2 regions of the Acinetobacter sp. ASP199 genome follow, and region 2 is predicted to be linked to the other one. Evidence: predicted binding sites of a transcription regulator. Region 2 holds the regulator's gene; the other holds the start of a gene.
The links. The regulator PhoB, encoded in region 2, activates phosphate uptake and scavenging genes when phosphate is short. The targets are predictions, from matches to a motif close to TGTCATNAANCTGTCATAA.
Positions count from the first base shown of each region.

Region 1: the regulator PhoB is predicted to act here: its motif matches at 5,647-5,665, upstream of IHE35_RS03790 (inorganic phosphate transporter).

Region 1 is NZ_CP062182.1:805,508-818,511, forward strand. Features, by position in the region: gene IHE35_RS03775 (hypothetical protein) at 1-211, shown strand, start outside; gene IHE35_RS03780 (IS30 family transposase) at 271-1,233, shown strand; gene metH (methionine synthase) at 1,510-5,196, opposite strand; gene IHE35_RS03790 (inorganic phosphate transporter) at 5,713-7,332, shown strand; gene IHE35_RS03795 (hypothetical protein) at 7,552-9,093, opposite strand; gene IHE35_RS03800 (rhomboid family intramembrane serine protease) at 9,733-10,350, opposite strand; gene nfuA (Fe-S biogenesis protein NfuA) at 10,511-11,149, shown strand; gene IHE35_RS03810 (FepA family TonB-dependent siderophore receptor) at 11,394-13,004, shown strand, end outside.
Region 2 is NZ_CP062182.1:2,915,399-2,928,402, forward strand. Features, by position in the region: gene IHE35_RS14005 (MATE family efflux transporter) at 1-1,080, shown strand, start outside; gene IHE35_RS14010 (LLM class flavin-dependent oxidoreductase) at 1,252-2,622, shown strand; gene IHE35_RS14015 (SDR family NAD(P)-dependent oxidoreductase) at 2,771-3,616, opposite strand; gene IHE35_RS14020 (TetR family transcriptional regulator) at 3,839-4,516, shown strand; gene phoB (phosphate regulon transcriptional regulator PhoB) at 4,729-5,439, shown strand; gene phoR (phosphate regulon sensor histidine kinase PhoR) at 5,464-6,822, shown strand; gene IHE35_RS14035 (glutathione S-transferase) at 6,880-7,527, opposite strand; gene IHE35_RS14040 (OsmC family protein) at 7,650-8,048, opposite strand; gene IHE35_RS14045 (pirin family protein) at 8,078-9,025, opposite strand; gene IHE35_RS14050 (GGDEF domain-containing protein) at 9,516-10,820, shown strand; gene IHE35_RS14055 (GGDEF domain-containing protein) at 11,021-12,271, shown strand; gene guaA (glutamine-hydrolyzing GMP synthase) at 12,396-13,004, opposite strand, start outside.

The sequences.
Region 1 (13,004 bases), 940 kb from region 2:
AGATAAAGAACTTTACAATTATGATGCCATTGTTGCTATAAAATTATTTGTTAATTTAATGACTGAAAAAATAAGCTTTTGTGATTTTGAGCGAAAATTAATTTTAGACAATAACCTGCAAAGTAATCCATTTAGAGATTATCTTGAAAAAGGGTATCTAATTAAAGACGCAGATTCAAATACCAAGTGCGACATATTTGTAGTTAGTTGAAAAAGTTAGGTGTATTAAAATCATTAGACTTTTTTCAACTCGCAATTGGAAAGCACCCAATGAAGCAATACACCCAACTTTCTCAAGATGAAAGATACGAAATTTATGCTGCTTTGAAAAGCAAATCTTCAATCTCTACCCTTGCCAGGGAGCTTGGACGTTCTCGATCAACCCTTTATCGTGAGATCAAAAGAAATACTGGAAAACGTGGATATCGAGCTCAACAGGCAGAGAAATTTTCAAGTCAAAGACGATATCGATCCTCTTCACAAATGACAGATTTTGCTCTCGTTTATATTCGTTATCTGATTGGCTTAGATTGGTCTCCTGAGCAAATTTCAGGTGCTTTAACACAACGAGGTTGGCTTGATGTGCCTTCACATGAATGGATTTATCAGTATGTTTATCTAGATAAATCTAAAGGTGGTAAGCTCCACCTTCATTTAAGGCATCAAAAGAAATATCGTAAACGAGGTTATAAAAATACAGACCGTAGAGGCCAACTCGTTGATAGAACAAGTATTCACTGTCGCGATGAGGTCGTCGAGAAACGTCAACGCCTAGGTGATTTTGAAGGTGATACCGTGATAGGCAAGAATCACAAGGGGGCATTATTAACTCTGGTTGAGCGCAAAAGCTTGTATGTACATATCGTTCATTTGGGACAAACTAGAACCACAACTAAAACGATTTCGTGTGCTTTAGCATGTTTGCGCAGCAGTCATGCCTACAGTGTAACCTTTGATAATGGTAAGGAGTTCTCCGAGCACCGGCGGATAACGGAAGCAGGGATAGAGACGTACTTTGCAGATCCATACAAGTCGATTCAACGAGCCAGAAATGAAAATACCAATGGTCTGATCAGGCAATATCTGCCAAAATCATCTTCGTTTGATGAAGTGTCAAATGAACAAATAGAGCAGATAGAATTTGCTCTCAATCATCGCCCTAGAAAAACACTAGGCTGGTATACGCCTAGTGAAGTTATGGCTGGTTTTTATACTGTTGCACTTGCTGCTTGAATCCGCCAGATGTAAGAGTCATAAGTGATGATTATATTGGTTTCAAATTTGATATTAATAAGAGTCCACTAATTTCTGATTTTATTTAATCCCTCCCAACCTCCCTTTTAGAAAGGGAGGAGCTATCACGCAATCCATTTGATCCGTAAAATTCCCCTCTTTTTCAAAGAGGGGTTAGGGGAGATTAAAAAATTTAAAACAAAAAAATCCCCTCACTTGAGGGGATTTTTATTCCCCCTTTGTTGAAGGGGGAATAGGGGGGGATTCATTAATCCTTTAAACCACAGAATCATCCAAATTCGGCGCTAACCAACGTTTTGCTTCATCCAACGTCCAACCTTTACGCTTCGCATAATCTTCTAACTGATCACCAGAGATTTTACCCACGTTAAAATATTCAGTTTCAGGGTTTGCATAATAGAAACCGCTTACTGATGAAGGTGGCCACATTGCAAAGCTAGAGGTTAAGTAAGTCCCAATCTTGTCCGTTGTACCTAACCAATCAAACAGTGGCGCTTTTTCAGAATGCTCAGGACACGCAGGGTAGCCCGGTGCAGGACGAATACCGACATACTTCTCTTTAATCAAATCTTCATTTGAAAGCTGTTCGTCTGCTTGGTAGCCCCAGAACTCTTTACGAATACGCTGATGTAAATGCTCTGCAAATGCTTCAGCAAAACGGTCGCCCAAGGCTTGAACCATAATCGCGTTATAGTCATCACCTTTGGCTTTGTATTCTTGAGAAAGTTCTTCCGCACCAAAGATCGATACAGTGAAACCACCCAAGTAATCCTGCGCCACATCTTTCGGTGCAACAAAGTCAGCTAAAGAGAAGTTCGCTTTACCTGTCACTTTGTCAGACTGCTGACGTAAATGCTCGAAGCTATGCGTCACATTGCCATTTTCATCAGTTACCGCAACGGTATCCGCTGCAACACGGTTGGCAGGGTAAATGCTGAATGTTGCACGTGCATCGAAACGTTTATTCTCAATGATGTCTTTCAGCATTGCTTGCGCATTTTCAAACAAATCACGTGCTGCTTCGCCCACTACTTCATCTTCAAGGATTTTCGGGTATTTACCCGCCAAACTCCAAGAAATAAAGAATGGTGTCCAGTCAAAGTATTCCACCAATGTTTCTAAAGAATAATTGGTGAAGGTTTGCGTACCAATAAAGTTAGGCTTCGCAGGGGCATTCTTGTCAAAATCAATTTTGAAACCGTTTTCAATAGATTCAGCATAAGACAACTTCGCCGCTTTTGGCTGTTTATTGGCTAGACGAGTACGGATTTTTTCATAGTCCGCTGCGTAGTCAGCTGCAAGTTGCGGTTTCATGTCCGCAGACAAGAGTTGAGTCGCAACACCGACTGCACGTGAAGCATCAGCTGTGTAGTACACGCCGTCATTTTGATATTGCGGTGAAATTTTCACAGCAGTATGCGCTTTAGAAGTCGTTGCACCACCAATCATGAGCGGAATATTAAAGCCTTTACGTTGCATTTCTTTGGCAACAAAGACCATTTCATCCAATGAAGGAGTGATTAGACCTGACAAACCGATGATGTCAACTTTCTCATCAATCGCAGTTTGTAGAATCTTCTCGCAGGGAACCATCACGCCAAGGTCAACGATGTCATAACCGTTACAGCCAAGTACCACGCCCACAATGTTTTTACCAATGTCATGTACGTCGCCTTTTACGGTTGCAAGCAAGATTTTACCTTTGGCTTCGCCTTGGGTTTTTTCTGCTTCGATGAACGGGTTCAACCAAGCCACGGCTTGTTTCATCACACGTGCAGATTTGACTACTTGAGGTAAGAACATTTTGCCGGCACCAAATAGGTCGCCAACCACGTTCATACCTGCCATGAGTGGTCCTTCGATCACATCAAGAGGACGTGCAGATTTTAAACGTGCTTCTTCGGTATCTTCATCGATGTACGTTGTAATGCCTTTGACTAAGGCATATTCAAGACGTTTTTCAACAGGCTCGTTACGCCATTCAAGGTTTTCTTCGGCTTTCTGTGCGCCTGCTTGACCACGGTATTTTTCAGCCACAGCAAGTAATTTTTCAGTCGCTTCTTGACCGCTTGCGCCTTGGTTACGGTTCAGCACGACATCTTCAACGGCTTCTTTCAGTTCTGCATCAATGTCATCGTAAATCGCAAGCTGACCTGCATTCACGATCCCCATGGTTAAACCTTGTTGAATACCGTGATACAAAAACACTGCATGAATCGCTTCACGTACCGGTTCATTACCGCGGAACGAGAACGATACGTTAGAAATACCGCCTGAAATCATCGCATTCGGTAAGTTTTGTTTGATCCAACCTGTTGCTTCAATGAAGTCCACGCCATAGTTGTTGTGTTCTTCAATACCCGTTGCCACCGCAAACACGTTCGGGTCAAAGATAATATCTTCAGACGGGAAGCCCACTTCGTTGACTAAGACATCGTACGAACGCTTACAGATTTCTTTTTTACGTTCTGCTGTGTCAGCCTGACCATCTTCATCAAAGGCCATCACGATCACGGCTGCACCGTACTGACGGCAGAGGCGGGCACGTTCTACAAACTCGTCATAACCTTCTTTTAATGAAATCGAGTTTACAACCGCTTTACCTTGGACGCATTTTAAACCCGCTTCGATGATTTCCCATTTCGAAGAATCAAGCATGATTGGCACGCGAGAGATATCTGGCTCAGATGCGATCAGATTCAAGAAGTGCACCATTGCAGCTTGTGAATCGAGCATGCCTTCATCCATGTTGATATCGATGATCTGCGCACCGGCTTCAACTTGTTGACGTGCCACGTCTAAAGCTTCAGTGAAGTTACCTTCTTTAATCAGGCGTAGGAACTTTTTAGAACCGGTCACGTTGGTACGTTCACCCACGTTTACAAAGAGTGAATCTTTAGTGATGTTAAATGGTTCTAAACCACTTAAACGACACGCAGGTTCAATTTCAGGCACTTGACGAGGAGCAATACCTTCAACCGCTTGTGCAATTGCACGAATATGGTCAGGCGTTGTACCACAGCAACCACCCGTGATGTTGATCAAGCCACTTTCCGCAAATTCTTTAATAAATGCTGCGGTTTCTTCAGGGGTTTCATCATAACCACCGAAGGCATTTGGTAAGCCCGCGTTTGGATGCGCAGAAACAAAGGTATCAGCAACGTCAGACACCGTTTTTACGTGTGGACGCATTGCATCTGCACCAAGGGCACAGTTAAAACCAATTGAGATTGGTTCTGCATGACGCATTGAGTTCCAGAATGCTTCAGCGGTTTGACCTGTTAATGTACGACCCGAGGCATCAGTAATCGTACCTGAAATCATAATTGGTAACTCGATTCTGAGTTCTTTAAACACTTCTTTGACTGCAAAGATCGCAGCTTTGGCATTTAAGGTATCGAATACGGTTTCGATGAGGATGATGTCCGCACCACCTTCAATCAGCGCTTTAGTTGATTCGATGTAATCTACTTTTAATGCATCAAAAGTAATGTTACGGAACGCAGGGTCATTTACGTTTGGTGAAATAGACGTCGTACGTGACGTTGGACCAATGACACCTGCCACAAAACGTGGTTTTTCAGGTGTTGAATATTTGGCGCAGGCTTCTTTTGCAAGACGAGCAGCCGTACGGTTAATTTCAGGAACCAAATCTTCCATATGGTAATCCGACATAGAAACGCGTGTACCGTTAAAGGTATTGGTTTCAATGATGTCTGCACCGGCTTCTAAATAAGCTTCGTGAATACCCTGGATAATGTGTGGTTGCGTCAGAACCAATAAATCATTGTTGCCTTTAAGGTCGTATGCCCAGTCAGCAAAACGCTCACCCCGATAATCGGCTTCTTCCAGTTTATGGCGTTGGATCATGGTACCCATCGCACCATCGATCACTAAAATTCTTTTGGCAAGAAGTTCTTTAAGGGTGGCTAGTGTGGACATTCAAACTTTCTCAGCAGGAATCAAAAACGGCAATAATCTTAACAGATTAGTGCGCAGTTTTCTGTAGCCATTATTCAGAATGCTGGATATGACTGATATGAAAATCTGATAAGCGGATTAAACTGTGCATAGAAAGCTGAAAACAGATAGAAAACTGAAAGCTTGAAGGTGATTACGAAGGAATTTGACCAAAAATAAAATGTAAATGAGTTTTCATGAAAATGTCATATTGCTCGGGCAAGATTGATTCAAGCATGACAGGCTCAGCAAGATGACAGTTCCGAGGGAATGATCAATTTTATTGCAAAACATGAATAAAGTTGACTGGATAGACGGTTCTTATTCTAATAAGTTTTTGTTTCTAAAATTTTAATTTTAAGATTTCAGCATATAGCTACAGGATGAACGGCAGCAAGAAAGTCTAAAAAATTGGCCTATATGACGGCGCTTTGTCATATAATTGTCACAATTAAACTGAACAATAAGGGGATTCTTGAATCCTCTATTCCTGCTTGCATGAATTCTAATCAAACTCCCTCAGGTTCAGCCCATCAGTCGTCTTCACATAAGTCGACCAATGTGCATGTGCCAACACCGAAATTTTTTATGCCGGTGTTTCTGACTGTAATTATTTCTACGCTGATTTATATCGGCTTCCAGTTGACTTCAGACCTGGCGCATGTTCCACCAATCGGTCTGTATTCGATGATTCTTTTAGCCACAGCGCTGTTTATTGCGCTGGGCTTTGAATTCGTCAATGGTTTCCACGATACCGCCAACGCGGTTGCCACCGTAATCTATACCAACGCATTGTCTGCACCGGTTGCAGTCATGTGGGCAGGTTTCTGTAATTTCCTTGGGGTAATGGTGGCCAGTGGTGCCGTTGCTTACGGGATCATTGCATTACTGCCTGTTGAACTGATCATGAATGTTGGCACGGGTGCCGGCTTTGCCATGGTCTTTGCCATGCTGATTGCTGCCATTTTGTGGAACCTAGGCACGTGGTTCTTAGGAATTCCAGCATCGAGTTCACATACTTTAATCGGTTCGATCCTCGGTGTGGGAATCATGAACTACATTCTGCATGCAGGAAGTGGTGCATCGGGTGTGGACATGGAACAGGTGATGAAAGTCGGTAAAGCACTGTTATTTTCACCTTTAATTGGTTTTGCTTTTGCAGCCATTTTGTTCTTGTTGGTGAAAAAAATCTTCAAGAAACAAGTTGAATTATTCCAACCCCCTGAAGGCAACAAGCCACCACCACCACTGATTCGTGCTATTTTGATCTTTACGTGTACAGGCGTAAGCTTTGCACATGGTTCAAATGATGGTCAAAAAGGTATGGGCTTAATCATGCTGATTTTGATTGGTTGTGTACCGTTAGCTTATTCACTCAATAAAAATTTAGATACACAACATATCCAGTCTTTTGGTGAATTATCAGCACAAACGGCTGATGTGATTTATCCAAATCATGCCGATATTGAAGACGAAAAAGCACGTCAAATCATTACGACTTATATTCAAACCAAAGAAATTACCCCTGAAGTTGTACCTGCCTTGGCAAGTTTAACTGATCATTTGGGTGATAAAGTGGGCAGCTATACCAGCATTAAGGATGTACCTGAAGCACAGGTATCTGAATTCCGTAACGATATGTATTTAAGTACCACTACATTCAAACGTTTAGATAAAGCAGAAGCTTTACCGGTGATGACTACTGAACAGGAAAAAACAGTAGATCAATACCGTGATAGCCTGGATTCATTCTTACAATACATCCCAACATGGGTGAAAGTTGCAGTTGCACTGGCGCTAGGTCTAGGTACGATGGTCGGTTGGAAGCGTATTGTGGTGACTGTAGGTGAGCGTATCGGTAAGCAACACATGACTTATGGTCAAGGGATGTCTGCTGAGCTTGTCGCAATGTCGACTATTGCAGCAGCAGATGGTTTTGGTATGCCAGTATCGACCACGCATGTATTGAACTCTGCGGTTGCAGGTACCATGGTTGCAAATAAATCAGGTCTAAATTTTCAAATGGTGAAAACCATTCTGTCAGCATGGATCTTTACTTTACCTGCAACCATCTGTTTGTCAGGCGGTTTGTACTGGTTACTGTTAAAAGTTTTTTAAGAAGATTTAATATTAAAATGCTGCCTCGGCAGCGTTTTTTTATGGGCGATTTTTACCTCTTCCTAACCCTCACTTGCGCTTCGTTTTAAAAGCGGTGCTTTAAAACTTGCTCAGGAGATGAGAATCCTCAGCATATATTCTGAGTTCGCAAGGGTGAGGGGATAAACATTAAATAAAAGTTTATCTAACGTAGAAGAAGTCTCGAAAGAAGGAACTAAATTACTTGTTCAACTTGCCCAACAAACCTTTTGGCAACTTATCCGTCGCAAAACCGTATAATGCAGCAAACGGTAGCGCAGTACGTGCCAGATAAGCCACACGCCATAAACCGCCATGATTCGCACCAGACATCATCAACTCTAAAGGATGATTCAATTTCACTTCTGGGTTCGCTACAGATTCAGAATTACGCAGATCATAAATCCACAGTGCAGCCATAATCGCATTGGTAGTTTCTGGCGCAAAAGCTTCGACATCAAATAAGCTTGCACCGTTAAATGCAGCCTTCAAAAGTGGGTTTTTGGTGACAGAATATGTCGTTGTCGATGGCGCAATATTAATACTGACACGTTGACCGTTGGCACGCGCGAGAGTCGCACGCCACTGCTGGATCCGTTTTGCCAGCGCATAGTTTGGACCTTGTTCTACAACCAGACAGTCGCATACGCCGTAGGATTTATCACCGACTTTAAATAGCTCCTGTTCATTCTTCTTAAAGAAATGCTTGCGTGAAATCAGGGAAATACTTTTGGTTAAAGTGCTTTCCAGTTTAGACAATTGCTGATATTTGCTTTGTGATGCTTGTACGACTTCTTCCGGCACGGCATAAACATCAGTTGGGGTACACATATACATCAGGCTGGTATTGGCTTTCTGTTCGCTGACATGTTTCATGATTGCATCCATCGCCATGGAAACACGCACATGCTTTTCACCATCCAGATAGGCAATTGCCGCCAGATCCAGATTCTGCTCGAATTGAATGAGCCATTGGGTAATTTCAGGAATTTGGGTCAGCAGGTTGGCACCGAGCTTTTCTTTTAGAACTTCAATCGAAGTATCAGCAGGCAGTGCTTCAACTGAAGGTGCATATAAAGTGGCATTACCCTGACTTACGGTATCTAGAATCTTGCCCCAGACACGGGTATTGGGCAGGTCAATCGCTACGATATTGGCTTTCCATTTAGATAGCCAGGTCAGAGGACCTGCTTCAGAGGCAGCACCGAACAGCACTGTGGTACGATCCGACAAGTTAAACCATTCCGGATGGGCAATACATTCACGCAAAGCATTCGCATGGCTAGGTTCAACAATCCCTCGCTCTTCCCAAGACTGGATCTGGTCCAGCAAGGCTTGTCCTTGCAGTTTCTGGCCATGATAAGGTACATACCATTCTGGCGCTTTTTCTGACTGACCTTTCAGCTGAAAAGTATTCAGATTTTTAGCAGGCAAAGACATCACGTCTTTGAGCAGATATTTCTGACCATCACGATAAAATTCAAAGCTGGCATGAGCAGTTTCCAGACCCTGTTTGGCAATGCTGAGTGCTGCACCCTGAGAGCGCAGTCCATCTTCAACCAGATGTTTAAAGTGAACTGGATATTGTTTACGCCAGTTTTTTTCCTGTTGTGCTGCGCTGGCATGCACAGGATCAACAGCACCTAAAGCTTCAGAAATGATATTGCGGCCAATTTTTGATGTGCTAGGTTTTTGTTGTGAAGCAGAAATAGGGAATTGAAGACCGTCTGGGGAATTGGACATGCAAAATATCTCGCGATTTACAGCAATTAATATACAGATGTATACATTATCGCTGCAAAATTCAGTCCAAGGTTGGCAATATATGACATCCTGACTTTTAAAATTATTACGAGATGTTTCAAGTAAAAAGGAAGATTCAAGCTTTTTGTATCGCTTGCTTAAGAATGAATTCGCAGTCCCCTTGATCAGCTCTTCAAACATGAAGGCTGTATTGTCCAGATCGGCGCCTGTAATGTATCAGCATCTGCATTCACATAGATAACTTTCTTTCCTGTCAAAGCTTGGGCATTTTTCAGTGTAGGGTGTTTTTGAATATTATCCTGAGCCCTATATTTCTGGGTATTCACTGCACCATGATCCAAGACAATGATGTAATCCGGATTCTTCTCGACTGCTGCTGCAGTCCGCTACACACGTTCCTCAGGTATTTTTAATGCTTCCGGAGAACCTGTTTTAGCATGAGGTACATCAGATTGTTCAGATAAATCTAAAAACGGTTTCAGGCCACCGAGTTTATAAACAAAGTCAAAGTTGTAATTTTCTCTTTACTGAGTACGCATGCCAATACACAAGTACGTTCAGTCAGATTGGCAATATATTTTTAAAAGGGATATCTCTATCCCTTAATGAATAAAAGAATTAAAAGGGAAGTTGAGTCAGTTTATTCAGGAAGTGTGGAATAAGTCGAGGTTCCAGGATAATAGTCATAATCACACCATAAGCCGCCCCCCAAAGATGAGCACTGTGATTGATATTGCTGTTCCCGCGTTTGCCAGACCAGACACTATAAGCGACATAAAGCACTGCAAAAATAATCGCAGGCACAGGAATAAAGAACACGAAAATCAGTTTCCATGGCTCAAACAGAATATAGGCAAATAGCACTGCTGATACTGCACCCGAGGCCCCCAGACTTGCCCAGCGTGGATTATTTTTATTTTGCAGATAACTCGGAATAATGGCTGCAATCAGACCACCCAGATAGAACAGGACAAAGCCCAGATCATAAAGATACTGGCGATAAAAGCTCTCGATAATACTGCCAAAGAAGAACAGCGTAATCATATTGAACAGTAGATGTGTGCCATCTGCATGAATAAAGCCATGCGAAATAAAACGGTCATACTGACCACGTTGAATTGCCGGTGGCCAGAAAATCAGACGGTTCATGACCTGCTCTTTGGAAAAAGCAACAAAAGAGATAATGCAGGTAATCAGAATAAGGGTAACGGTATGATTAAAGGGTAAATGCAGCATAGACGGCAGTTCTAATTCTGAAGTAGTGATCCCTAATCTTGCCATTATTCTGACATTTAGGTAGTACTTTTATAATAAATCCGACAATTTTAGTTGAAATTTTAAATTTACCCCGCATCTTCAGTTAAAATAGCAGCTTCAGCTTGAGGAAATTATTGTTATGTCGACTGAGAACAGCAGCACTGCAGTTACAGAAGAAATTCCAAATCTATTGATTACACCGACTGCACAAGAGTATTTAAAGGATCTACTGGAAAAGCAAAATACACCAGGTATTGGTGTACGCGTTTTCGTGGAAAATCCTGGTACACCGCGCGCTGAATGTTGCATGGCTTATAGTGCACCAGATGAAGTTGTACCGACAGATTACAAACAGGATTATCCAGAATTCCCTGCGTATATCGATGCTCCATCTATTCCTTATTTGCTTGATGCAGTAATTGATTACAACAAAGACCGTTTTGGTGGTCAGCTGACTTTCCGTGCGCCAAACTCTAAAGTGCCACGCGTAGGTCCTGATGCATCTGTAGAAGAGCGTATTACTTACGTGCTTCAGTCAGAAATTAACCCGGGTCTGGCAGGTCACGGTGGTAACTGTGCACTGGTTGAAGTCAAAGAAGACCCAGAAAAAGGTTTAACCGCTGTACTTAAATTTGGTGGTGGTTGCCAAGGCTGTTCAGCAATTGATATCACTTTGAAACAGGGTGTAGAAACAACGCTAAAACAGCATATTCCTGAATTGATGAATGTGGTTGATGAAACGGATCATAGTCAATCTGAAGGCGCTTATATGAAATAAGCCTTTTGCCAGCTAAAAATAGCCTCCATTTTGGGGCTATTTTTTTGCCTCAATTTTAATCATTTGCACATGCTGCATGGGTGGTACGTGATTGATCGATCAATAAAACCTAAAATGAGGTGAAAAATAATCGCAAATATAAATGAGAATGATTATTAAAACTATTTGCATATGAGGTGTTGGTTGTTACAATCCGCAACAATTAGAACATGATCTCTTCATAAATAGGCTTGGGTATACGGGTATGACAACACCATTTATAAAATCGACGTTGGCTTTTGCAGTAGTTTCAGCGATGGCTGTAAGTGTTCAAGCGCAAATTAATGTAGCAGAACAACAGGACGCGCAGACAGATACTGTAAAGATGGAAACCATTGTTGTAAAAGCGGCCAAAGATGAATTAAAACAAGCTGCTGGATTATCTGTAATTGGTGAAGAAACTTTAAAAAAACAACCAGTATCTAATGATATTGCTGAAATTGTTAGAAAAATGCCTGGTGTAAACCTGAGTGGTTCATCAACCTCAGGACAACGAGGTAACCAGCGTCAAATTGATTTACGTGGTATGGGACCAGATAATACTTTAATTCTAATAGATGGTCGCCCAGTTACATCTCGGATGGCAGTGCGTCCAGGACGTGCAGGTGAAAAAGATACGCGAGGGGATTCGCAGTGGGTACCACCAACTTCTATTGAACGTATTGAAGTATTAAGAGGACCGGCAGCTGCACGTTACGGTTCAGGTAGTATGGGTGGTGTCGTAAATATCATCACGAAGTCACCAACTGAACAAGAAGCCTCTATTAATGGCTATTACGAAATGCCTGAAAGCGATTTAGAGGGGCAATCTTGGCGTACCGGGATTAATCTTGCGGGTCCGGTTACCGAAAAATTATCGTATCGAACAACTCTTGGCTATAACAAATCAAAAGGTGACGATCCTTACATCAATAAAAATGATGCTATTAATGGCAGTGTGGCAGCAGGTTCTGAAGGGGTTGAGAATATTGATGCACGTCAGTTGTTTGAGTATGTGATTGATACGATGAATACCGTAGGTGTTGAAATAAATTACTCAAATCAAAGTAACCTATGGGCGGGTGATGCTCAGTTCCAATCTGTGAATGAAAATTTAGTCAATGCATTAGAAGGAGAAAAAACCAATGAAATGGAACGCTATGGTATTTCTCTAATCCACCGTGGGGATTACGCTAACAGTAAAAGTAATAGCTATATTGAATATAACCGAACTGACAATACACGATTACAAGAAGGTAATAACGGTAGGGGAGAAGGTCAAATTCAAACATCAAATATAGAAACTCCTATTTGGAATACGGCTAAATTTGAAACCCTGAATGCTAAATCTGAATGGGATTTATTTTTTAAGCGTCACACATTGACTGCAGGCGCGGAATTTCGTGGTGAACGATTGCATAATCCATTGGTAGCGCAGTCAGACGATTTACCTTTTGAAGGAGGTTTCGGCGAACTTGAACTAGAACAAAGTAAGCGAGATCCAAATACAGAAGCTTATACAGTCGGTTTATATTTTGAAGATAATTTTCAAATTACACCGGATTGGTATATCACACCAGGCTTACGTTTCGACTATCACAATCAAGCGGGAAGTAATTGGTCACCAAGCTTAAATAGTACATGGCAGTTTAGTGAAAATTGGTCGGTAAAGGGCGGTATTAGCCGTGCCTTCAAAGTTCCAAACCTTTATCAACTAGACCCAAATTATATTTATTATACAGGAGGGAATGGTTGTCCGAGCTGGGTTCCAACAAATCAACGTGGCTGTCATGTATTGGGTAATCCAGATCTTGAAAGTGAAGTATCTTGGAATAAA
Region 2 (13,004 bases):
TCCACCCTGTTTATGACCCTGATTGGCGGTACGCTGATTGCCCTGTTTGGTGTCATTTTCACGGAGGATATCCTTTTGCTTCTCGGGACTGATCCGGAGGTCATGCACCTGTCTCTGCCTTATGTGCAATGGATGCTTGCTGGTAGCCCACTGATTTTTATTTATATTATTTATACTTCAATCCTGCGCGGTGTGGGTGACAGCACTACTGCATTGTTTGCCTCTGCCCTGGCGATTGGAGTAGGTCTGGTGGTGACGCCCGTTCTGATTGCCGGTTATTTTGGTTTTCCCAAGATAGGGATTATTTCTCCCGCAATTGCGACTATCCTCGGTAACCTGGCAGTCCTGCTATTTCTAACATTATATTTAAATTATAAAGAACATCCCCTCAAGCCAGACTGGGCTTTGCTGAAAGATATCCGTCATCAGCCTCAGCTCAGCAAAATTATTCTGCGATTAGGCATCCCGACCGGCGTGCAGATGGTAACCACTTCAGTGGCAGGTTTGGTAATTGTGGGCTTGGTCAACCGCTATGGTGCAGAAGCGACTGCAGCTTATGGGGCCGTGAATCAGGTGCTGAATTATATCCAGTTCCCTGCACTTTCTATCGCAATTGCCGCTTCGGTTTTTGGTGCCCAAGCGATTGGTGCAGGTAAAAATGACTTACTCAATAAAGTGACGCGTACTGCCCTGAGCATGAATATTCTGTTCACAGGTAGTCTGGTGGTATTGGCCTATCTTTTCTCAAAATATTTGATGGCCCTGTTTATTACCGATCCACAGGTTGTGGTACTGGGTCAGCAGCTCCTGTTTATCGTGCTCTGGTCCATTCTGTTCTTTGGTGCCAGTGCGATTTTTGCTTCGATTATGCGGGCCAGTGGTACGGTGACGGTACCAATGATTATCAATATTATCGCTATTATCGGGATTGAAGTCCCGGCAGCTTATCTATTCAGTCGCTGGTGGGGCCTGCAAGGCATCTGGTATGGCTATGCTCTAGCTTTTGTCTGTCTATGCATCATGCAAGGACTGTATTACCAGTTTGTCTGGAAAAAGAAAACCATTGAAATGCTGATTTAAGGTGGTTGAAGTACCTGAAAATTTAGATCTTATCTATTTTTGGAAATAGATACATTTCCTGCTTAGGCTTATCCCATATTTAGTATAAGGATTTAATTTTATCGTATTTTTAAACCAGATTATTCCTTGTTATAAACCTGTTGAAATACATGATAACGACAGGATTTCAGCATGGCCAAACGACAAATTAAACTGGGTGCTTTCATTCCAACAACTTCGCAACATGCGGCAGGTTGGCGACACCCAGAGTCTCGTCCTCAGAACCATTTAAGTCTTGATTATGCAATTGAATTAGCAAAAACTGCTGAACGCGGTCTGTTTGATGCTTATTTCCTTGCCGATGGTTTGGCAGTTAACTGGAGTCATGGCGCTTCTAAGCATAATAAAAATGTAGGCTACAGTGACAAAGTCGTCGGTTTTGAACCCGTGACCTTATTTGCTGCCATTTCAGCAGTCACCAAAAATATTGGCTTTATTGCTACTGCTTCAACTACCTATGAAGAACCCTATCTATTAGCGCGCAAATATGCCTCTTTAGACCATATCAGTAAGGGCCGTGCTGCATGGAATGTTGTAACCACTATTTCTACTGAAACTGCGCGTAACTTTGGTTTTAGTGCACATCCGGATGCCCAAGTCCGTTATGAGCGTGCGGATGAATTTATTGAAATCGTGCAGAAACTCTGGGATTCCTGGGAAGATGATGCTTTCCTCTACGATAAAGAAAGCGGTCATTTCTTTGATGCCGCGAAACAGCATGAACCGCTACATAAAGGGAAATATTTTAATGTCCAAGGCGCACTCAATGTCCCTCGTCCACCACAAGGCTATCCGGTCATTGTGCAGGCAGGTCAGTCTGAAGATGGACGTGAACTGGCAGCCAAGTATGCTGAAGTCATTTTCACAGCCCAACAAAGTTTAACTGAGGCCCAAGCCTTCTATCGGGATGTTAAAGGGCGTTTAGCCAAATATGGCCGTCATGCGGATGACCTGAAAGTAATGCCAGGGGTATCGGTATTTGTCGCTAAAACCGAACAGGAAGCCAAAGAAAAATATGCATTGCTGAACAGCTTGATTCACCCGGATGTGGGTTTAGGACTTCTTTCTGGCTTAGCAGGTGATCTTGATCTTTCAAACTATGATCTGGATGCGCCTTTCCCGGAACTGGAAGGGATTGAAATCAAATCCAGTCGTCAGCAAATGATGATCAATATTGCACAGAAACATAACTTCAGTATTCGTCAGCTCTATGAATATGTTGCTTCTGCACGTGGTCACTGGACACTGATCGGGACACCTGAACAGGTCGTTGACCAGTTGCAGGAATGGTTTGAAAATGACGCTGCGGATGGCTTTAATGTGTTGCCACCGACGACACCTGCCGGCTTGAATGATTTCATCGATTTCATTGTACCGGAGTTACAACGCCGTGGCCTGTTCCGGACTGAATATGAAGGCAGTACGCTACGTGAAAACCTGGGGCTGAAACGTCCGGAAAATCAGTACCTCAGTGCTCAACATCATACAGCTGTAGCCTCTTAGACCAGTCTTTATAAAGAAGATCGGTTTTAATCACTGTTTAATTTTCTATTTTTTAGATAAAGAAAACTTGCCGCCAGTTTTGCATTTTCAAAGTTTAAATATAAAAAAGTCCGCATAAGCGGACTTTAATTTCATAACTTTTAACAACCTAAGCTGATTTTTTCGATTTACCTAGCTTGGTGGCAAAAGCTGTGACCTTCTGATAGCCCGTCGGTAGAATTCGCTGAATCAGATCGATGGTTTTGGCATCATTACCAATCAGCAGACGGCGTTTATCTTTCTGCACTGCATCCAGAATCTGACGTGCCGCTTCTTCAGGTGGACAACGCAGTAATTTATTGAAGCTACGTGCAGACTTTTCAGGATTCATACCTAAGGCTTTTAGGCTGTCATTCATTTTGGCCGCGTTGGCAATGTTGGTACGAATACCACCAGGATGTACACACAGCGCGCTAACACCGCAGTTTTCGATATCCAGTTCCTGACGTAAGGATTCGGTAAAGCCACGTACTGCAAACTTGGTGGCGTTATAGCCAGATTGTGTTGGCTGTGCAGTTAGACCAAACAGACTGGAAATATTGATGATATGACCATCGCCCGTCTTCTTGATCAGTGGCAGGAATTCCTTGGTACCATACACCACGCCCCAGAAGTTGACGCCAACAATCCATTCCAGCTCGTCATAACTCGCGCCTTCTACAGTCGAACCTAAAGCCACACCAGCATTGTTGAAGATCATATTCACGCTGCCATGGTCCTGTTCCACCTCAGTCGCCCAAGTACGCATTTCTTCAAGATTCGCGACATTCACCTTTTTGATCGTTACACGTACATTAGAATCTTTTAACAGCTCAACCGTTTTCGCCAGACCCTCTTCATTGACATCGCTTAATGCCAGATGACAGCCCTGTTTCGCCAATAAAACTGCCAATTGCTGACCAATACCAGAACCGGCACCGGTAATCGCAGCAACTTTATTATTAAAATTTTTCATAAGTTTCCCTTATCGATAAAACTGCCTGCCCGGACAGTATTTCTTGTTCTGTCGTGCTTCTCATGCAGTAATTCTCCTCAATATAGTTTTGACAATACTCATTGTCAATCATGATGACTTGTCTATTCAGGACAATCCAGATTGATGATCAAGGACATAGGTCTAAGTGGAATTTATTGGTAAGATATCTAAAATTTCGGTGCTTATGAGCTTAATCATTCCATGACCAATTCGGTAATTCCTGAGAAAAAACAACAAAAAGCAGTGGCGAAGGAACGTCAGTTTAAAGGTCTGTCTATGGCTGAACGCCAGCAGGCACGCCGGGAAAAGCTGATTGAAGCCGGTATTCAGGCTTACGGTACACATGGTTTTTTTTCTGTAACTGTCAAAGATATCTGTACTGAAGCCAAGCTGACCGAACGCTATTTCTATGAATCTTTCAAGAAAAGTGAGCATCTGTTTCAGACCATCTTCCTGAAATTGATCGATGAATTACAGCAAAATGTCATGCAGGCAATGATGCAAGCCTCTTCTGATCCTAAAAAGATGATCGAAGCTGGTCTGACTGCCCTGCTCACTACCTTGCGAGATAATCCACGTATGGCTCGGATTATTTATATCGATGCCATGCTGGTGCAGGAACTGCATAATCAGGCCACCATTCACGAAACCATGGGGCGTTTTGACCGCATGATTCAGGCCTTTGTCATGCTGATGATGCCGAATCTGAGCCGTTCCGAGCGGGAAATTTCTCTGGTATCGACAGGCTTAAATGGTTATGTCACCCAGATCGCGATTCGCTGGGTCATGAGCGGTTTTAAACAGTCCATGGAAGAGGTCTTGTCCTCATGTAGTATTGTCTTCCTGGCCCTATTTGAATCTTTTTCAGATAAGAAATAAGGTTTAGAGCAATTATTTTTTAATTTCTCTTTTAGTTTTCAATCGAGTGTTATTGCAGATATTTTTCTTCTATTCAGCAACTTAAATTGTCACAAATCTTTGCGAAAGCAGCGCAAGTATCCCTTTCTGCAATGATACTGTCATAATTAATCTTTGTAATAGGCTCGTCATAAATATAAAACGGTCCACCGTTGACTTATAGGAAATGCGCTGTGAAAGATGACTACATTTTAATCGTCGATGATGAGCTTCCAATTCGGGAAATGATCCATACGGCACTGGATATGGCAGGCTTTAATTGTCTAGAAGCAGAAGATGCCAAACAGGCCCATCAAATGATTGTAGATCAGCGTCCAGCATTGATCCTGCTGGACTGGATGATGCCCGGTGGAGTTAGCGGCGTAGACTTATGCCGTCGCCTGAAACGCGATGAAACCCTGTCAGAAATCCCAGTCATTATGCTCACTGCACGGGGCGAAGAAGATCATAAGGTTCAAGGTCTGGATGCTGGTGCAGATGACTACATGACCAAGCCATTTTCTACCCGCGAACTGGTATCTCGTATCAAAGCCGTACTGCGCCGTACCAATAGCTTGAATGGTGAAAAAAGTATTGAAGCCAATGGCTTGCTACTTGATCCTGCAAGCCAGCGTGTCAGCTTTAATGATACTATCCTGGATATGGGTCCGACCGAATATCGTCTGCTGGCCTTCTTCATGACCCATCCAGAACGTGCCTATACTCGTGCCCAGCTTCTGGATCAGGTTTGGGGTGGCAATGTATATATTGAAGACCGGACCATTGATGTGCATATCCGTCGCCTGCGCAAAGTGCTGGAACCGTATGGTGCCGACCGTTATGTACAGACTGTACGCGGAACCGGCTACCGCTTTTCGACCCGTATTGATGTTGCACTCGGTTAATTTGACTTAGGTAAAGCCTGCTTTATGTATAAACCCTACCCTGTTCCTGAAATGGCCCGTGGGCATAAACTGCCAAGCTCCAATAGCTTATGGGACTTTGCCAAGCAGGATTTACGCCTTCTGGCCTTTTTCCTGTTGATCGGTAGCCTGATTGGTTATGGGATCGGGTATTTCTGGGTCTGTATCGTACTGGCTTTTGTGGCATTTTTTATCACACAGATACGCTCCCTCTACTTGGTCAATGACTGGATTTCCAATCGTCCTTATGACGTACCACCCAAGATCAATGGCATCTGGGGTGCTCTGCTATTCAATGTCTATCAGGCCCAGCGTCAGGAACGCATTGTACAGGCGGAGATGGTCGAGCTGATTGATCGTGCCCAGTCTTCTCTAGGCGCGCTACAGGAAGCCGTGGTACTGATCGATGAAAATCAGCAGATTGAATGGTGGAATCCAGCGGCTGAACGTCTGCTCGGTATCAGTGCTGAAGATAAAAGCCGTAATATTCTGAGTTTACTGTCTCAGCCAAATTTCATTGATTATTATCATCATATTGATGATGCGCCTGACGGTCTCAAGATTCAGTCTTCAATTCTTGAAGGCCATTATGTACAGGTCAAGATGACCCGCTTTGGGGGAGAAAGCCGCGTCTTGGTCGCTTATGATGTGACCCGGATGCATAATCTGGAACAGATGCGCAAAGACTTTGTTGACAACATTTCACATGAGCTACGTACGCCTTTAACGGTTCTCAGTGGTTATATCGAAACCTTTACCGATCAGGAAGATATCAGTCCACGCTGGAAACGTGCTTTTGACCAGATGCAATCTCAGACCCGACGTATGAATGCCTTGGTCAATGACTTGTTGCTCCTGTCTCGTCTAGAAAATGACGAAAATATTGCCAAGAATCAGATTATTGACATGCCTACTCTGATGAACCAGCTATTTGATGATGCCCAAGCCTATAACGCAGACTATGGCCACACCTTAAATCTGGATATTGACAGCCATTGTGATCTGATTGGTTCCGATATGGAAATTGCCAGTGCTTTCAGCAACCTGATCACCAATGCGATTAAATATACGCCAAAAGGTGGTACGGTGACTATGGGCTGGCATGATGATGGTGAATCGGCTTACTTTGTGGTGGAAGATACCGGAATCGGGATTGACCCGAAACACGTGCCGCGCCTGACTGAACGGTTCTATCGCATCGATTCTGACCGTAGCCGACGTACTGGCGGCACAGGTCTTGGACTCGCGATTGTAAAGCATGTACTGATGCAACATCAGGCACAGCTAGAGATTGATTCTCGTGAAAATCAGGGCTCTACTTTCAAAGTTATTTTCCCGAAGGAACGCTTAAGTTTTCCAGACTGATTGAAACGATATCCCAATAAAAAGGTGCCTTTTGGCACCTTTATTTTTGATGGGTGGTTAACTCAATACTTCTTCTTTGGACATAGCCCGGAAATAGGCGGGACGATGGGATAACCGTTCCAGATAGGCTTCAATCGCCGGATAACGTTTACCAGTACGAGTCTGAATAGCATCTAATGGAAAACTCATTTGAATATCAGCAAAACTAAATCGACCAGCAAAATATTCATTCTCGCCCAAGTAGTTTTCCAGATACTGAATATGATCTTTAAGACGCGGCTGTACAAACTTACTCTTAATCCCACTGGTAATCTGTCGCGCCATAGGACGCAGCAAAAATGGCGTATGCTTCTCAACGGAGTTCATGACCAGATGCATGACCAGCAGCGGCATTAGTGAGCCTTCGGCATAATGCATCCAGTACCGGTACTGCTGCTTGGTGGTGGCATTGAGCGGCTGAAACTCCATGCCGACATCATAGGTTTCCTGCAAATATTGTAAAATCACTGCAGATTCTACCAGCACCTGATCACCATCAATCAGGATCGGTGCCTTCCCTAATGGATGAATCATCTTCAACTCTGAAGGGGCAGAAAAGTTAGGCAACCGTTTATGGAACTTGATTTCATAATCTAGCCCCAATTCCTCCAGTGCCCATAAAATACGGAACGATCGGGACTGCTCAAGATGGTGTAGGATACGCATGTTAGGCTCTTTTGTTATTGTCGTGTTATTGCCTATTCAGCATAACAAAAAGTGCCTGGTTCTGGTGAAATGCTTTACGAATTACATTACATTTCAATTAACCTCATTTACATACGGCGAGATCAAAGTAATGTGGTTCGGATCTCCAGACTCCGTAGCAAAGTTTTAGTCACTGGAGTTTTTTGACAAATTTCCAGAATTTTTTGCTGTAATCCTTCATCTAATGGGTTTTGAAAACTTAAACGTCGTTCGATCCATTCCTGCCCTTCCCGATTGGTAAAGAAATCAGCTTCAATCTGAAACTCTCCCAACTCCAGCTCTTTATGCCTGGCATACATACGCAAGGTAATCATGGTGCAGGAAATCAAACCTGCCAGCAGAAAATCATAAGGTGCAGGACCACGATCCTGACCACCAAAAGCTTCCGGTTTATCGGTCAGATATTGGTGATTGCCATGACTGATCTGCCCCTGCCACGGTGTTTCCAGACTATGTACACCAGCACTTGCAATAATAGCCATTTCTTCTTCCTTATTTTATGGTTATCCATTTATTTTGAAGGACGCATGTGATCCGGGAAAGCAGGTGCTTCAAGTCGTGGTCCCTCATAGGCAGGAATCGAGCCAAATCGCTCATGCTCTGCAATCCATTGCTCACGTGCCATTTTCAATTCTTCAGTCGTGCGGCCAACAAAGTTCCACCACAGCAAAATCGGGTTTTCAAAAGGTTCGCCCCCTAGCAACAGTACACGACTTCCAGCATGAATCTCGACATGTACCTGTTCCAGACCCGGTTCCAGAATCACCATATTATCTTCAGTCAGTTCATGCCCGTTGATACTAGCAGTCCCTTCCAGTGCCAGAAAACCATATTCAAATTTAGGATGAAGCGGTAATACTGCCTGGGTGCTTTCAGCTGCATACAGGTCCACCCCGAGCAGTTCACTATGCACCTTTACTGGAGATGCTTCCTTCAGATATTCTCCGACCAGTACCGTGAACTCAATGCCCTGATCTTCAACCACAGGTAATTCTGGATAATGATCAAACGCGGGCGCCATATTGACCATATCATCTGGCAAAGCGATCCAGAGCTGTGCGGCATGCATCTTGGTTTCAGTTTCAGGCGCAACTTCAGAATGGGAAATGCCATAACCAGCGGTCATCAGATTGACCTGACGCGGACGTAGCAACTGCGCACTGCCCAGACTGTCATGATGCATCATGGTGCCTTCAATCATCCAGGTAAAAGTCTGCAGACCAATATGTGGATGCGGTCCCACATCCAGGCCATCTCCCTGTGGGAAATGCGCAGGTCCGGCATGATCCAGAAAACACCATGCCCCGATCATGCGTTTATGCCGACTTGGTAACGCACGTTTGATTACAGTCCCCTGACCAATTTCAGCGCGGCGTAATGGAAATTCTGCAATGAACTGATTGACATACTTAGTGCAATCATCTGAATTGAAAAGTTCGATATCATTATTATTCGACATGTTTTGGCTCACTCGGCTGGATTAACAGATCATAGCAATTTAGATTGGTGAAAAAAGCGCTACTTTCAGGATTATGCTTATCATATTTGAAACAATCTTTAACTTTAGCTGTCTGATCTGTACTTGATCTGATTTCTTGTTTTCATGGGTACTTGGGATCTTGAATCTATCCTTAAAATTCAAGGTCACGATTATGCAAAGATCACCCCAATCATTTTTAGCATTTTCCATTTTAATAAGCTGTAATTTACACATGCTGCAACAAACAATTATCCCTGATTGTTTCACGTGAAACAGGATTAAATTATAATTTTATTAAATAAAATCAAATAATTAATTCAATAATATCTTAGTTTTGGCTTTCCCCTGTTACAGATAAAATGTTTTGTTACTTTTTCCTTCTCCATACGTCGCAATCTACCCGATTGACTATAGCTTCCTGCCCCCTAAATTTGCTCATAATATGGGCGAATTCTTAAAGGATTGGAAAATGACGACTGTCGATGGCAGGATGCATGCAAATACGCAGGCTTCCTTGCAGAGTTTCAATAGGCATTCTTTGGAGCAATTGCAAGCTTCCGAGAATGACCTGAAGAACCGTCAGGTGCTAGAAGATGCACTTGTGGATCGGCACGCCCATATTCCTGTGCAATTCCAGTCACATTTTTATGACTATCTGTACCGGCATAACTGCCATAGTCTGCGTCAGATCCACCTACTGGCACAGTTGGTGTTCTTGCTATATTTCTTTGCCGATATCTTTATTATCCCTGACCTGATGATGGTTTCAGGGTTTACTCGGGTGACTTTGGTCTTGGCCGTTTGGATCGTCTGTGAACTGTTGTTTCAATACAGTCAGGACATTCGTCTACTCGATCTGATCCTGCCGATAGGGACGACACTTTGCGCTGGCGTATGGATCCTGTTCCTGCTCTCTTCTACCAGCCCGCATGTAGCAAATTATTTATATGCCGCATCCATTTTTATTCTGATTACCAATCTCTGCATCAAGGTTCAATTTAAGGTTGCACTGTATTGTTCGGTCCTAATCAGCCTGCTGGTTCTGATCGCGATGACCCAGCTGATGACCTTATCGGAAGCTTTTATCTTTATCGTTGTGTTTAGCCCAGTGTTGCTGTTTAGCTTATATTTTAACTGGAACAATATCCTGCATACCCGTCGTGCATTTATCCGTACCCTGTTAGATGAATGGAACTACCATATGGTGCGTAATCTCGCCCATACTGATGAACTCACCCAACTCTATAACCGCCGGCATTTTGTTCATCTGGCAGAAAACTATATTCATGACTGGCCAAGATACTCGAGTACCTGCCTGCTGATGTTTGACGTGGACCATTTCAAGCAGATCAATGATAACTATGGCCATGATGTTGGGGATCGGGTACTGCAGTTGATTGCAGATACAGCGCGTAAGGAAATGCGCCATAGTGATGTACTGGCACGCTTTGGTGGTGAGGAATTTATTATCTTGCTGTCCGATACACAGTTGCAGGATGCCTTGGTGATCGCCGAGCGCATTCGTAATTCAATTCAGCAGCAGTATCTCTATGCCCAGCCTAAGCTTGTACTGAAATTTACGGTTTCAATTGGTATTGCGGAATTGGAATCCCCTACCCAGGATCTGGATGACCTGATTAAAAAAGCAGATGTGGCACTTTATGCTGCCAAGAAGAGTGGACGCAACCGAACTGAGGTTTATCATCCAGATATGAGTTCACCATTTCAATCTGATTCACAGAATTTTTATAATGAAAAATATATTAACTTATGATCCATCATAAAAGTGACTTAAACACATGAACGGTAAATCCAACCTATCTCAGGTTTTTTCCTTTTTATTCATCACCTTTTTTTGTAACCGAACATATTTATTGTAGATGACTACTTTTAAAGTGAATTTTTAAGGAATAGAATAAAATTCATACACTATTTAATGTATAAAGAATTTTATTTTCTTATGGGGAAGGCTGAATGCCACAGGAATATCATAAGGAGTCACGTCTTCTGATTCAGCAGGCGCTTAAAGATCCTCTGGTTCGTATTCCTCAGCCATTAAAATCTGCCTATTATTCCCACCAAAAAAAGCTGCATCTGAGATATCTGCTACAGGTGAATCTGTTTGCACAGTTTGCTTATGCTTCTTATACCTTTGCGGATATTTATGTACTTCGTGACATCCATACCCTGTTGCTTGTGACCAAACTGGGTTTTACCTCAGTCATGACCCTGATCACTGTGTGGATGTACCAGTATAGCCGGAATTTAGCACTCTTTGATCTATTGCTACCCACTTCGATAATTGGTGCCAGTGCGGTCTGGTTTTTTAATTTAAATCAGTCAGAAAGCCCTTATAACCTGATCTATCAATATTCCTCTCTAATCTTTATCGTTCTGGCAAATTTAAGTGTACATATCCGTTTCAAGCCTTCCCTGATTATCTCAGCCCTGATTACCCTCATGATATATATCGGTGTGTATTTCAATGTTAAAGGTGATCTGCAACAGCTGGTTCTGTTTTCTCTAATTTACTTGCCGGTGCTCAGTTTTAGTATCTATATCAGCTGGAATTCAACGCTTAAATCTCGGCTTGTATTTTTACAACATACCTTGAATGAATATAACCGTCAGGCTTTTGAGCATATGGCGCATACTGATTCCTTAACAGGATTAAATAACCGTCGCTTCTTTGAATATTTGGCTCAGCAACATATAGCACATACGCTTGAACAAGAAACACCGAATCCAAGTTCACTCATTGTGTTTGACGTCGATCATTTTAAAAAGATTAATGATAACTATGGTCATGATATTGGCGACCGGGTACTGCAAATTATTGCGGAAACGGCCCAAAGTGAAATGCGAGATACTGATATTCTGGCGCGTTATGGCGGGGAAGAGTTTATTGCCCTGCTTCCTGATACGCATCTGGATGATGCTCTGAAAATTGCTGATTGTTTAAGGCAGCGTATTGAACAGGCAGAGGTGTTTCTTGATCAAGGTCAGTCCTTAAAGTTCACTATTTCAGTAGGTGCTGCAATTCTGAAAACCTGTGAAACTGACCTGTATACCGTCATTAAACAGGCGGATATCGCGCTGTATCAGGCCAAGGCCAATGGAAGGAATCGAGTAGAGCAATATGATCCCTTAATCAATCCTAATGTCGTACTGCAGCCACAAGGCTCATGGAATAAGGATCGAAATATGAAATTGGCTCAAGAATAAAGCAGGGTATAAAAAAGAGCGCCGAAGCGCTCTTTTTTTGAAATATTCAGATTACCCTGAATAGCCTCGAACATAGTTCTCGGCGTAATTTAGGCAAGAAGTTTCACTTCTTGAAATCCCTAAATTATTCCCATTCAATCGTTGCAGGTGGTTTAGACGATACGTCATAAACAACACGAGAAACTTCAGCAATTTCGTTCATGATACGAGTCGAAATCTTGTCAACCAAGTCGTATGGAAGATGTGCAAAACGAGCTGTCATGAAGTCTACAGTTTCAACTGCACGAAGTGCGATCACCCATGCATAACGACGGCCATCACCCACTACACCAACAGATTTCACAGGTTGGAATACCGCGAATGCCTGTGCAGTTTTGTCATACCAGCCACTTGCACGAAGTTCTTGCATGAAGATGTCATCTGCTAAACGAAGAATGTCAGCATATTCTTTTTTCACTTCACCCAGAATACGAACACCTAGACCTGGGCCTGGGAATGGATGACGGTAAAGCATTTCAAAAGGAAGACCTAAAGTGGTACCTAATTTACGTACTTCATCTTTGAACAGGTCACGGATTGGTTCAACCAGTTCAAATGCTAGATCTTCTGGTAAACCGCCCACATTGTGGTGCGATTTAATCACGTGTGCTTTACCATTTTTAGTTGCAGCAGATTCAATCACGTCAGGGTAAATCGTACCTTGCGCAAGGAAGTTCACGCCATCCAGCTTACG